Regions from separate parts of the Mesorhizobium sp. M0166 genome, predicted to be linked through region 1. Evidence: predicted binding sites of a transcription regulator. Region 1 holds the regulator's gene; the other holds the start of a gene.
The links. The regulator HrcA, encoded in region 1, represses chaperone genes, less so after heat shock. The targets are predictions, from matches to a motif close to GTTAGCACTCNCNNNNNGNGAGTGCTAAC.

Region 1 (6,109 bases):
CTTGGCGAGCTCCATCAACGCCGCGAACTGCTCTTCCGAGAACGGCTCGCCCTCGGCCGTGCCTTGGATCTCGACGATGCCGCCTTTGCCGGTCATGACGAAATTGGCGTCGGTGCCGGCCGAGGAATCCTCGATGTAGTCGAGATCGATGACCGGCTGACCATCATGGATGCCGCAGGAGATCGCCGCGACATGATCCTTCAGCACCTTGCCCAAGCTCGCCATCTGGCGGGCTTCCATCCAGCGCAGGCAGTCGTAGAGCGCCACCCAGCCGCCGGTGATCGAAGCGGTGCGCGTGCCGCCGTCGGCCTGGATCACGTCGCAGTCGACGGTGATCTGCTGCTCGCCGAGGGCCTGCAGATCGACCACGGCGCGCAGGGAGCGGCCGATCAGCCGCTGGATCTCCAGCGTGCGGCCGCCTTGTTTGCCAGCCGAAGCCTCGCGGCGCATGCGCTCGCCGGTCGAACGCGGCAGCATGCCGTATTCCGCCGTCACCCAGCCCTTGCCGGAGTTGCGCATCCAGCCCGGCACCTTTTCCTCCAGGCTGGCCGTACACAGCACATGCGTGTCGCCGAACTTCACCAGGCACGAGCCTTCCGCATGCTTGGAGACGCCGCGCTCGAAGGAGATGGGGCGCATTTCGTCGAATTGGCGTTTGGAAGGGCGCATTCAGGCTTCTTTCTTTCTTCGGAATCTTGGCCGGGGAATCTTGGCCGGCTTGTAGCCGCACGGGACGTGAGGCGCAAAGGAAAATGGACCGGTTGCGCCGCCGCCGCGGAAGTCTATATCTTCGGGGCGGAGGTTTGGCTCGAAATGACAAAGGCAGTCGATCCCGGCTCGCAGTCGCACGTGCTCCCGTCGCACGCGCTGCAATCGCCCGCGCTTCAATCGCTCGACATGCGTTCGCGCGACATCTTCCGGCGCATCGTCGATTCCTATTTGAGGGATGGCGAGCCGGTCGGTTCGCGCAGCCTGTCGCGCATCCTGCCGTCGTCGCTGTCGCCGGCCACCATCCGCAATGTGATGAGCGACCTTGAGCATCTCGGTCTGATCTATGCGCCGCACATTTCGGCTGGCCGGCTGCCGACCCAGGCAGGCCTGCGCTTCTTCGTCGATGCTTTCATGGAACTTGGTGACCTCTCCGACGAGGAGCGCCGCACCATCGAGGCGCAGGTGCGCGCCTCCGGCTCGGGCGCGACGCTGGAGCATATGCTGACCGAGGCCAGCCAGATGCTGTCCGGCATGTCGCGCGGCGCCGGCCTCGTGCTCGCCGCCAAGAATGAGGTGGCGCTTAAGCACATCGAATTCATCCAGCTCGAGCCGACCAAGGCGCTGGCCGTGCTGGTCTCGCAGAACGGCGACGTCGAAAATCGCGTCATCGATCTGCCCGCCGGCATCACCATCTCGCAATTGCACGAAGCCTCCAACTTCCTCAACGCCCATATCCGCGGCCGCACCCTGGCCGAGGCGCGGGTCGAGATCGCCCGCATCAAGGAAGAGACCAGGGCAGCCCTCGACACGCTGTCGCAGGATCTGGTCGAGAAGGGCCTGGCGGTCTGGGCAGGCGCTGAAAGCGGCGTGCCTGGGCGGCTTATCGTGCGCGGCCGCGCCAATCTCCTGGAAAACGTCACTGCCCAGGCCGACATAGAGTTGTTGCGGCATCTGTTCGAGGATCTGGAGACGCAGGATGGGCTGATCCAGCTTCTCGACCTCGCCGAGGAAGGCCCGGGCGTGCGTATATTCATCGGTTCGGAAAACAAGCTGTTTTCGCTGTCTGGCTCCTCGCTGGTAGTGGCGCCCTATCGCGACAAGGACGCACGCGTCGTCGGTGCGCTCGGCGTCATCGGGCCGACGCGGCTGAATTATGCGCGCATAGTACCGATGGTCGACTATACCGCGCAGCTGATTTCGCGCATGCTGAGCTAGGAGCCGCCGCGGGCCTGCCGCAAGGAGGAGAAAAGAATGGCGCTGGAATCGTTCAAGGCCCAGATCAGTCTGCTGCTCGAAGAAATGATCAACCAGCCAGAGGATCAGCACGAGGTGCAAGAGCAGTTGCGCGAGAAGCTGCAAGAGATGCGGGCGATGGGTTTGCCGCTGCCGGCCGATCTGGTCGCGCTGGAAAAGCGCCTCGACGACGACTTTTACGCCTCTGGCAACTGAACGGGTTCGGCTTCAAATCCTCGTGTGCTGGACGACCGCTTGGAACGATCAATGCCTGATGCCGTTTGCCCTGTTCGAGGCGAATCCCGGAGGACGTTGATGATCCGATCTGGCGGCTTTGCGGCCGTTGCCGCTGCCCTCCTTGTTGCGACACCGGCAGCCGCCCAGCAGGCGGACCAGAATGTGCTCAAAGGCGAAGCCGCGTTCGGCGATTGGCACGCCGACAGGCCTGGCGTCCGCCGCCTGATCGGGCCGCAAGACATGCCGGCAGCCGACCCCGCCCAATCCGCTTCGAACGGCGCCGGCGTGGCGGAACGGCCCGAAAGCGCCAAGCCAGAATTGCCGCCGGGCTTTTCGGCTGAAATGATCGCATCCGGCATCGTCAATCCACGTGTCGTGCGCGTCGCTCCGAATGGCGACCTCTTTGTTGCCAACAGCCATGCCGACCAAATACGCGTCTATCGTCTCGCCGAGGGCAGCGCCAAGCCCATCGAGAAAGCGATCTTCGCCAAGGGGCTCAATTATCCCTACGGCATCGCCTTCTATCCGCCAGGAGACAAACCGCAATGGGTTTATGTCGCCAACAGCGACAGCATCGTCCGCTTCCCCTATCGCGACGGCGACCTGAAGACATCCGGCAAACCAGAAACCATTGTCGCCAAAATCCCGTCGGGCGGTCACACGACCCGCGACATCGCCTTTTCGGAGGACGGCAAAACCCTTTATTTGTCGGTTGGCTCCGCCTCGAACGTCGCCGAGGACATAGGCAAGGAGCCGGATAGCGGCCTCGACGCCTGGGCCAAATCAAAGCCGCTCGGGGCGGCCTGGGGCTCCGAGGACGGCCGTGCCGACGTGCTCGCCTTCGATCCGGATGGGAAAAACCCCCGAACGGTCGCCACCGGCCTGCGCAACTGTACGGGCATGACTGTGCAGCCCGCCACCGGCGCATTGTGGTGCGTCGTCAATGAGCGCGACGAACTCGGCGACAACGTGCCGTTCGAATTTGCAACTGCGGTCAAGGACGGCGGATTCTATGGTTGGCCTTGGTACTACATCGGCAATAACGAGGATTCCCGCCATCAGGGCGAGCGGCCAGACCTCGCCGGCAAGGCCACTGTCCCCGATGTATTGATGCAGGCGCATTCGGCGCCGATAAACATAGCCTTCTACGACGGCAAGAACTTTCCGACGGATTACCAAGGTGACGCTTTCGTCACCATGCATGGTTCGTGGAACCGTGGCGCCAGGACCGGCTACAAGGTGGTGAGGCTCAAATTCAGGGATGGCAAGCCGACCGGCGAATATGAGGACTTCATGACCGGCTTCGTCATCTCGAACGACGCCGTCTGGGGCCGCCCGGTCGGTGTCGCGATGGCCAAGGACGGCTCGCTGATCGTCACCGAGGACGGCAACGGCACCATCTGGCGCGTTACCTACGAAGACGGCCGCTCCTGAACGGCGGTGGCGCCTGCTGCGCTGGCGCAATCGAATTCGGGCCGAGGGAATTCACCCAACCTCAACATTGTGCGACAAGCGCGAATCATGACACTCACCGGGTTCCTCGCCTATAGCGCCGCCCTCGGCATCGCCGCAGCCATCCCCGGCCCAGGCGTCACCGCGCTTGTTGCGCGTGCGCTGGGTTCCGGCTTCCGCTCTTCGCTCGCCATGTCGTTCGGGCTGATGCTCGGCGACCTGACCTATCTCACTGCCGTGGTGCTCGGCCTGGCTTTCGTCGCACAAACCTTCGGCATTGTCTTCCTGGCCATCAAATGGCTGGGCGTCGCCTACCTCGCTTTTCTTGGCTGGCGTTTCTGGACGAGCGGCATCACGCCGGAGACGGTAGAGGCGAAGAAAGGCAAGGGCGGCTTGGCATCCAGCTTCGTAGCCGGCCTCGCGGTCACGCTCGGCAATCCGAAGACGATGATCTTCTATCTCGCCATCACCCCGACCATCGTCGATCTGAAGACGATCACGCTGGCCGATTACGGCATCCTGGTCGCGATCACGATCGTCGTCCTGCTCGTGGTGCTGGTGCCCTATTTGGCGCTGGCGGCCAAGGCGCGCTGGTTCCTGAAGTCGCCGCGGGCGCTGAGGGCACTCAACCGCACCGCCGCCGGCTTCATGGTCGGTGCGGCCGCGGCAATTGCCGCCCGCCAATAGATCTCTTTCACCAATCCGCCCAACGATTGCCACGCCTTGCAAGGGCGGGGGTATTCAGCACGAACTTCACTCGGATATTTTTCGATCGACAGCCTATCTTGCGCGGTGGATGGCTCTATCCTATGCCCGCCCCGACTCTTGCCGCTTGACCTTTGGGAGGAAAATCAATGAACAAGCCCGCCACCCCCACACACGTGCCCGGCCGTGGCCGCATCTACAATTCGATCACCGAGACGATCGGCGACACACCGCTGGTGCGGCTTGATAAATTCGCTAGGGAGAAGGGTGTCGTCGCCAATCTGCTGGCCAAGCTCGAATTCTTCAACCCGATCGCCTCGGTCAAGGACCGCATCGGCGTGTCGATGATCGAGGCATTGGAGGCTTCGGGCAGGATCACGCCCGGCAAGACCACTCTGATCGAGCCGACCTCGGGCAATACCGGCATCGCGCTCGCCTTTGCCGCCGCCGCCAAGGGCTACAAGCTGATCCTGACCATGCCGGAAACCATGTCCGTCGAACGCCGCAAGATGCTGGCGCTGCTCGGTGCCGAACTGGTGCTGACCGAAGGGCCGAAAGGCATGAAGGGCGCCATCGCCAAGGCGGACGAGCTGGCGGCAACGCTGCCCGACGCTGTCATTCCGCAGCAATTCGAAAACCCGGCCAATCCAGAAATCCATCGCCGCACCACGGCCGAGGAAATCTGGAACGACACCCATGGCGAAGTCGATATCTTCGTTGCCGGCATCGGAACCGGCGGCACCATCACCGGCGTCGGCCAGGTGCTGAAGAAGCGCAAGCCCTCGGTGCATGTCGTCGCCGTCGAGCCGGAAGCCTCGCCGGTGCTGTCGGGCGGCCAGCCAGGCCCGCACAAGATCCAGGGCATTGGCGCCGGCTTCGCGCCAAAAATCCTCGACACGACGATATATGACGAGATCGTCAAGGTCTCGAACGAGGATTCGGTTGCCAATGCACGGCTCGTCGCTCGGCTCGAAGGTGTGCCGGTCGGCATCTCGTCGGGTGCCGCCCTGCAAGCGGCGATCGTCGTCGGCTCGCGGCCCGAGAACAAGGGCAAGAACCTCGTCGTCGTCATCCCCTCCTTCGCCGAGCGCTATCTCTCGACGATCCTGTTTGAGGGATTGGGCGCTTAGACACGAGCGTTTTTGACCGGTTCGTAGCGATCCTTCGCGATGCCCTCCGGCATCAAACGTTCTGTATCAACGCTTCGGCGTGGACCGCTGAAAAACCACCTGTGGCGGGCGTCGTTCGCTTTGAGCGGCGGGTCACTTCCGTATCAAATCGTCGCTGCCTGGCGGAGGACTTCATGTACAAGCTCTATACGCGTGCCAATACCGGCGGCTTTGTCGTCGAGGCGGCGCTCGCTTTGGCAGGTGTGCCTTTCGACCGGATCGACGTTCCGAAGGGCCGACTCGACCAGGCCTTTTTAGACATCAGCCCCTTGAACCAGGTGCCGGTGCTGGTCTTGCCGGACGGACGCTCGATGACCGAGTCGGCGGCAATCTGCATTCTGCTCGCCGAACGCCACCCGGAAGCAGCTCTAGCGCCGGCAGCGAACACACCTGACCGTGCTGACTTCCTGCGCTGGATGTTTTTCATGTCCTCCGTCATCTATGCGGCCAACCTGCGGTTCTACTACGCTGATCGCTACACGGCCGACGCTGGCGGCGTGGATGCCGTCAAACAGACGGCGGTCTCGGAAATGGATCGCAGCTTCGCCATTCTCGATGCCGCCCTCGAAGGCCGGGACTGGCTGGCCGGCGACCGGCTCTCG
Region 2 (6,109 bases), on a different contig from region 1:
CCCCGGCTTTCGCCAATCTCCAGAGTTCGCTCAAAACGCGCCAGCTCAGGCCGGGGCGTTGACGCGTTGCGGGCGCGTTGCCCAGTCGGCAACCGTCGCGCCAGCAACGCTCCCGCCGGCAACCATCCCGGTCGTCTGCGGCGCAAGCAGGTCGTTGCGGCGGGCGAAGGCAACGAAGGTGGCGCGCGCCGTTTCGGCGTCGATCTCTCCTTCCAATGCGGCACGGCACGCTTTTGCGGCAATGTCATGCGCAGCCGTCCGGCTCGTTGCCGGCCATTCAGCCAAAAGCGCATAGGCCTCAGCCGCGCTTTCTATCTTCGTCGGCGTACCGAGGCCGGTGAGGATGGTAACCGGCTTGTCGAACGAAGCACGATCCATGACACTCTCCTTTCCTGGCTCAATCGGCTCCTTTCGGAACTCAACCGCGCCGGCGCTTCGATCCGCCTGCAGGACGGCGTCGATCGGTGAATGCAATACGGCCTGCGGCGTGCCCGGCCGCGGCAGCAGCCGATGCACCTTGACCAGCGCCTCGAGCCAGGCCGCCACGCCCAGCGGCGGATGTTCGCGCCCGTAGAGCCACGCCTTTGCCTTGGCTATGGGGTACCCCGCCTCTTCGGCGAAATCGGTTTCCGACCACCGCAGCAGGCGCAGGCATTCGCGCATCCTCGCCGCGATCATTTGGGCTCCTTCGTGCCGGCCCCCACGCGTTGAGCCGACAGAAACATCAGCGTGTAGGCCGCCTTGCGGCGGTCCCAGCCGGCCGACTCGGCCATATCCAGCAAGCCTTCGACCAAAGGCGCCAGCGCCGCCCTGCAGTCGGTTTCATAGTTGAAATCGTTTTTCGGGCGGGTCGGCGCCGCGATCTTTCCAAAACTGTCCATCATATCCATGGCAACACCTGCTCAGCATTAGTCCCGGACCGGCAAGACCGTGCCCGCTTTTGGCGGACATGGCCCATCTGCCGTTTCGAAGTCGCGCTTTGGAAGCCTGGCCTTAGAAGTCCATGCCGCCTCCGCCGGGCATCACCGGCGCGGCAGCTTCCTTCTTCGGCTTCTCGGCCACCATCGCCTCGGTCGTCACCAGCAGGCCGGCAACAGAGGCGGCACCCTGCAGCGCAGTGCGTACGACCTTGGCCGGGTCGATGACGCCCTGCCCGTACAGGTCGCCGAACTCGTTGGTCTGGGCGTTCCAGCCATAGCCGAAGTCGGTCGTCTCGCGCAGCTTGCCGACGATGATCGAACCTTCCGCACCGGCGTTCTCGGCGATCTGGCGCACCGGCGCTTCGATGGCGCGACGCACGATGTCGACACCGGTCTTCTGATCGGGATTGTCGACGACGACGTTATCGAGCGCCTTCGCCGCCCTCAGCAGCGCCACGCCGCCGCCGGGCAGGATACCCTCCTCGACCGCCGCGCGTGTGGCGTGCATGGCGTCGTCGACGCGATCCTTGCGCTCCCTGACCTCGATCTCGGTCGAGCCGCCGACGCGGATGACTGCGACACCGCCAGCGAGCTTGGCCAACCGCTCCTGCAGCTTCTCGCGGTCGTAGTCGGAGGTGGTTTCCTCGATCTGCGCCTTGATCTGGCTGATGCGGGCCTGGATTTCATCCTTGCGGCCGGCACCGTCGACGATGGTGGTGTTCTCCTTCTCGATCAGCACCTTCTTGGCGCGGCCGAGCATCTCCAGTGTGACGTTCTCGAGCTTGATGCCGAGGTCTTCCGAGATCGCCGTGCCGCCGGTCAGGATGGCGATGTCTTCGAGCATGGCCTTGCGGCGATCACCGAAGCCCGGCGCCTTGACGGCCGCAACCTTCAGGCCGCCGCGCAATTTGTTGACGACCAGCGTCGCCAGCGCCTCGCCTTCGACGTCCTCGGCGATGATCAACAGCGGCTTGCCGGATTGCACGGCGGCTTCGAGCACAGGAAGCATGGCCTGCAGGTTGGACAGCTTCTTCTCGTGGATCAGCACATAGGGTTCTTCGAGTTCGACGCGCATCTTATCCTGGTTGGTGATGAAATAGGGCGAGAGATAGCCACGGTCGAACTGCATGCCTTCGACCACTTCCAACTCAGTCTCAGCGGTCTTGGCTTCCTCGACAGTGATGACACCCTCATTGCCAACCCTTTCCATCGCCTCTGCGAGGAAGCGGCCGATCTCGGCATCGCCATTGGCAGAGATGGCGCCGACCTGAGCGATTTCGTCGTTCCTGGTCACCTTGCGGGCATTGGATTTCAGGTCGGCGACGACGGCGTCGACCGCCTTGTCGATGCCGCGCTTCAAATCCATCGGGTTCATGCCGGCAGCGACCGCCTTGGCCCCTTCCCTGACAATGGCCTGAGCAAGAATCGTCGCAGTCGTGGTGCCATCGCCTGCGGTGTCGCTGGTCTTCGAGGCGACCTCGCGCACCATCTGCGCGCCCATATTCTCGAACTTGTCCTCCAACTCGATTTCTTTGGCGACAGTCACGCCGTCCTTGGTGATGCGCGGCGCGCCGAACGACTTGTCGAAGACGACATTGCGGCCCTTGGGACCGAGCGTTACCTTCACCGCATTGGCGAGAATATCGACGCCGCGCAGCATTTTCTCGCGGGCTTCGGTATGAAATTTCACATCTTTGGCAGCCATTGGATCACTCCTTCGAATAGGCAGCTTTTCGTTGACTGGAATGCTTGTTCAGGCCCCGCTCAGGCGGCCCTCTTCATCTCGCCGGCGCCCTCGATAACGCCCAGCACGTCGCTCTCTTTCATGATGAGCAGATCCTCGCCATTGAGCTTGATCTCGGTGCCGGACCATTTGCCGAACAGGATGCGGTCGCCGACCTTGACGTCGAGCGGCTGCAACTGGCCGCTGTCGTCGCGCGCGCCCGGACCGGCGGCAATGACCTCGCCCTCCTGCGGCTTCTCCTTGGCGGTGTCGGGGATGATGATGCCGCCGGCGGTCTTCTCGTCGACCTCGATGCGGCGGACCAGGATACGGTCGTGCAATGGACGGAACGTCATGTCGTTCTCCTCTCGGGACAAACAGATTTTCGAAAATCCTCCTGACCGGACCGGCAATATCGGCCCGGTACGGGGTGCGCGACCCTTCATCAGGCATCGCGCGCATACGAACTAGTCGCGCTTTTTTCAGCTTTCAAGAGGATCAGGCAAAAATTTTAGCACTCGGCACCTGAGAGTGCCAATACGCTGTAGACGTTCGCACATTAGCCGCTCTCAGCTACATGCGGCTCAAATTTTGGCAGGATATTTTCAAAATCCCGCCCATCCGGAGCCCTCGTGGCGGCTGGAACCTATGTGGAAGGCGAGGCGTTTTGCGAACTGAGATTTCAACGGACCGAGATTTCAACGGAAAGGACGATCGCATGACCAGCAGGGACTTTCAGCTCCAGATGCAAGGGTTTGGCCTCACCACGGCGGAGATCCACTACCGCCTGCCCGATCATCGGAGCCTGCTGCAGCTCTACATCTGGCAGGAATACGATATTGCCCCCGATTTCCCGACGCTGAAGCATTTCCTCGATTTCTGGGAGCGCGAGATCGAAGGCCCGCTGCATTCGGTGCGCGTCGCCCATCATCACCTGATCCAGCCCTCCGAATGGCGGGCCGTAAACGGCATTATCACCGTCCACTGAGGAGCAAGCCGATCAGCCGCTAGACAGCGGACAAAGTCTCCGAAGTGGGGAAAGGCAGCTGCCTCTCCCCACATGTTTTGGACCTCACAATATCGGAGGGGGTCCGGACTAGCCGGCGTGGTCGACAGGCTTGCGGGCCGATGCGAGCAATCCGGCCTTGCGCGCCGCCCTGACGAAGGCCTTGCGCGCATCATGCGCGGTACGCCAACCGTCGAGCGCGTCCCGGCAGGTCCGATAGGCAGCGCGCCAACTCCGGCCGCGTGCACGGTCCGGCCACTGCTGGCGCATGCATTCGATGGCTTCCCAACTGCTGGCGACCTTGCGCTCGCTGGATTGGAATTTCAACGTGATCGGCTCGGTAAAGCGGACGTCGTCCATCACTTCCTCCTTGTTTTCTGATCGTCTTCTTGTTTGAGCAAGCAACGTTATGCAGGCGGGCACCGGCGGCCGGCCGGCGCCGCTGAAGGACATGGTTCGCCTCTTTGCGCGGTTCAAGAGCATGGGGCGCGGTTCAAGAGCATCGCGGCGACAGCCGGTTATTCGTCCTCGTCCGGCCCTTGCAGCAGTTCGATCAGCGTCGCTACCCTTGCCGTCGGCAGCGGCCGGCCCTCGTTCACCAGAGCCTCGTCGGCGGCGATCCAGGCCAGGGCCTCGCGCAATTCCTGGACCGTTCCGTCCGTCGCCGCAATGTCGGCGATCACGGCTTCATCGACCGGGCCCAGCACAGAAATGATCTCGTCGCGTGTCATGGTCAGCTCCATCTGCAAGTGCCGGGAATGGGCCCGGCAACAGAAGAATCTGGGTCTTGACCTGCAGCAGACAATAACCGCCGGGGAAGTCAGCGTTGGCGACTGAGGCCAGCTGGGAAACAGGCAATCTCCTGCCGGATATCTCGCCGCAAAAAGGGAGATTGGCAGCCTCGCCGAACCGGCCGAAAAACCGACCCGAAAAAACCGGCAACGCGAAAGCCACCGGGTCTTGACTTGCGGCGGACAATAACCAGATCGAAGGCATCGGTCGCCGAAATGGGGCCGGCGGAACCAGGGAGCGCCAGCTCTTTGGCGCCCCTCGTATCTATGTTGCTCGATGGAGGATGTAGCTATGAGAACCGCAGTCGACTTTTCCCCGCTCTATCGGTCGAGCATCGGCTTCGACCGCATCTTCAACCTGCTGGAAAATGCTCCGCAGGCTTTCGACGCCTGGCCGCCCTATGACATCGCGCGCAGCGGCGAGAATAACTACCGCGTCACTATCGCCGTCGCTGGTTTTTCCGAGGACGACCTCGAAATCACCCATGAACCCAACCTCCTGATTATCTCCGGCCAGCACAAGGAGCCGGATAACGCGGAGTATCTGCATCGTGGCCTCGCCACACGGCCCTTTACGCGCCGTTTCGAGCTTGCTGATCACGTCAAGGTCGCGGGCGCCTCGCTCGACAACGGCCTGCTCAGCATCGATCTGGTACGTGAGGTGCCCGAGGAGATGAAGCCTCGGCGCATCGCCATCGCGACCGATTTCGCGGCGCCGAAGACCGGGCCGAAGGTCGCGCAGGTCGAAGCAAACAAGCAGGCTGCCTGAATGCACCGGTCGAGAAAGGAGACTATGCAATGGCTATTCGTGATCTCATTCCCTGGGGCCGGGAGAACAATCAGGCCCCCAGCCTGTTCCGGCACGGCGATCGCGATCCCTTCCTGACGCTGCATCGCGAAATGAACCGCTTGTTCGACGAGGCGTTCCGCGGCTTCGACACGCGGCTGCCGTCGCTCGGTGGCTTCTCCGCTGCCCGCGCCAGCTGGCCCAGTGTCGAAATCTCCGATGGCGAAAAGGAGATCCGCGTCACCGCCGAGATCCCCGGCATGGACGAGAAGGACGTCGAGCTGCTGCTCGATGACGGCGTACTGACGCTGCGCGGCGAGAAACGTGAAGAGACCGAGGACAAGGACAGGCAGTTCTCCGAACGTTTCTATGGCCGTTTCGAGCGGCGGATCCCGCTCGGCTACGAAGTCGACGAAGACAAGGTGAATGCCGCGTTCCGGAACGGTGTGCTCAGCGTGACGCTGCCGAAGCCGGAGCGCGCCCAGGACAAGGCCAAGCGTATCGCCATCAAGGGCGGCAGCGACAAGTCCTGATGGCTCGCAGCAGGACGACGCCCCCTTCTGCCCTGCCGGTCTCCGGCGGGCAGAAGCGGGCAATGTCGATGACCCGTTCTCCCGACGCGCCGGTTCCGCCTGACCAGGCGCAGCAGGCTTTGCAGTGCCTGACGACCGAGCATTTTGTGCTGCAAAACGCCCGCGCCGCGACCATTCAGGAAGCGAACCAGCGAGCCGACCTGTTCCTGACCTCGGTCTCGAGCGCAACGATTGCATTGTCCTTCGTCGCACAGGTCACCGAAATGGGCAGGCCGTTCGTGTTGTTCAGCCTGATCTTGCTGCCTTGCCTCTTCTTCATCGGACTGGTCACCTTCGTGCGCGCGGTGCA

Region 2: the regulator HrcA is predicted to act here: its motif matches at 3,154-3,182, upstream of NKJ46_RS02490 (co-chaperone GroES).

Annotation. Positions count from the first base shown of each region.
Region 1 is NZ_JAMYTD010000008.1:45,097-51,205, reverse strand. It holds gene rph (ribonuclease PH) at 1-669, opposite strand, end outside; gene hrcA (heat-inducible transcriptional repressor HrcA) at 814-1,926, shown strand; gene NKJ46_RS12155 (hypothetical protein) at 1,963-2,160, shown strand; gene NKJ46_RS12150 (PQQ-dependent sugar dehydrogenase) at 2,260-3,615, shown strand; gene NKJ46_RS12145 (LysE family translocator) at 3,703-4,320, shown strand; gene cysK (cysteine synthase A) at 4,488-5,468, shown strand; gene NKJ46_RS12135 (glutathione S-transferase family protein) at 5,642-6,109, shown strand, end outside.
Region 2 is NZ_JAMYTD010000002.1:30,647-36,755, forward strand. It holds gene NKJ46_RS34700 (DUF982 domain-containing protein) at 46-678, opposite strand; gene NKJ46_RS02480 (hypothetical protein) at 675-890, opposite strand; gene groL (chaperonin GroEL) at 994-2,625, opposite strand; gene NKJ46_RS02490 (co-chaperone GroES) at 2,685-2,999, opposite strand; gene NKJ46_RS02495 (usg protein) at 3,362-3,631, shown strand; gene NKJ46_RS02500 (DUF982 domain-containing protein) at 3,740-4,009, opposite strand; gene NKJ46_RS02505 (hypothetical protein) at 4,168-4,380, opposite strand; gene NKJ46_RS02510 (Hsp20 family protein) at 4,733-5,209, shown strand; gene NKJ46_RS02515 (Hsp20/alpha crystallin family protein) at 5,239-5,760, shown strand; gene NKJ46_RS02520 (hypothetical protein) at 5,829-6,109, shown strand, end outside.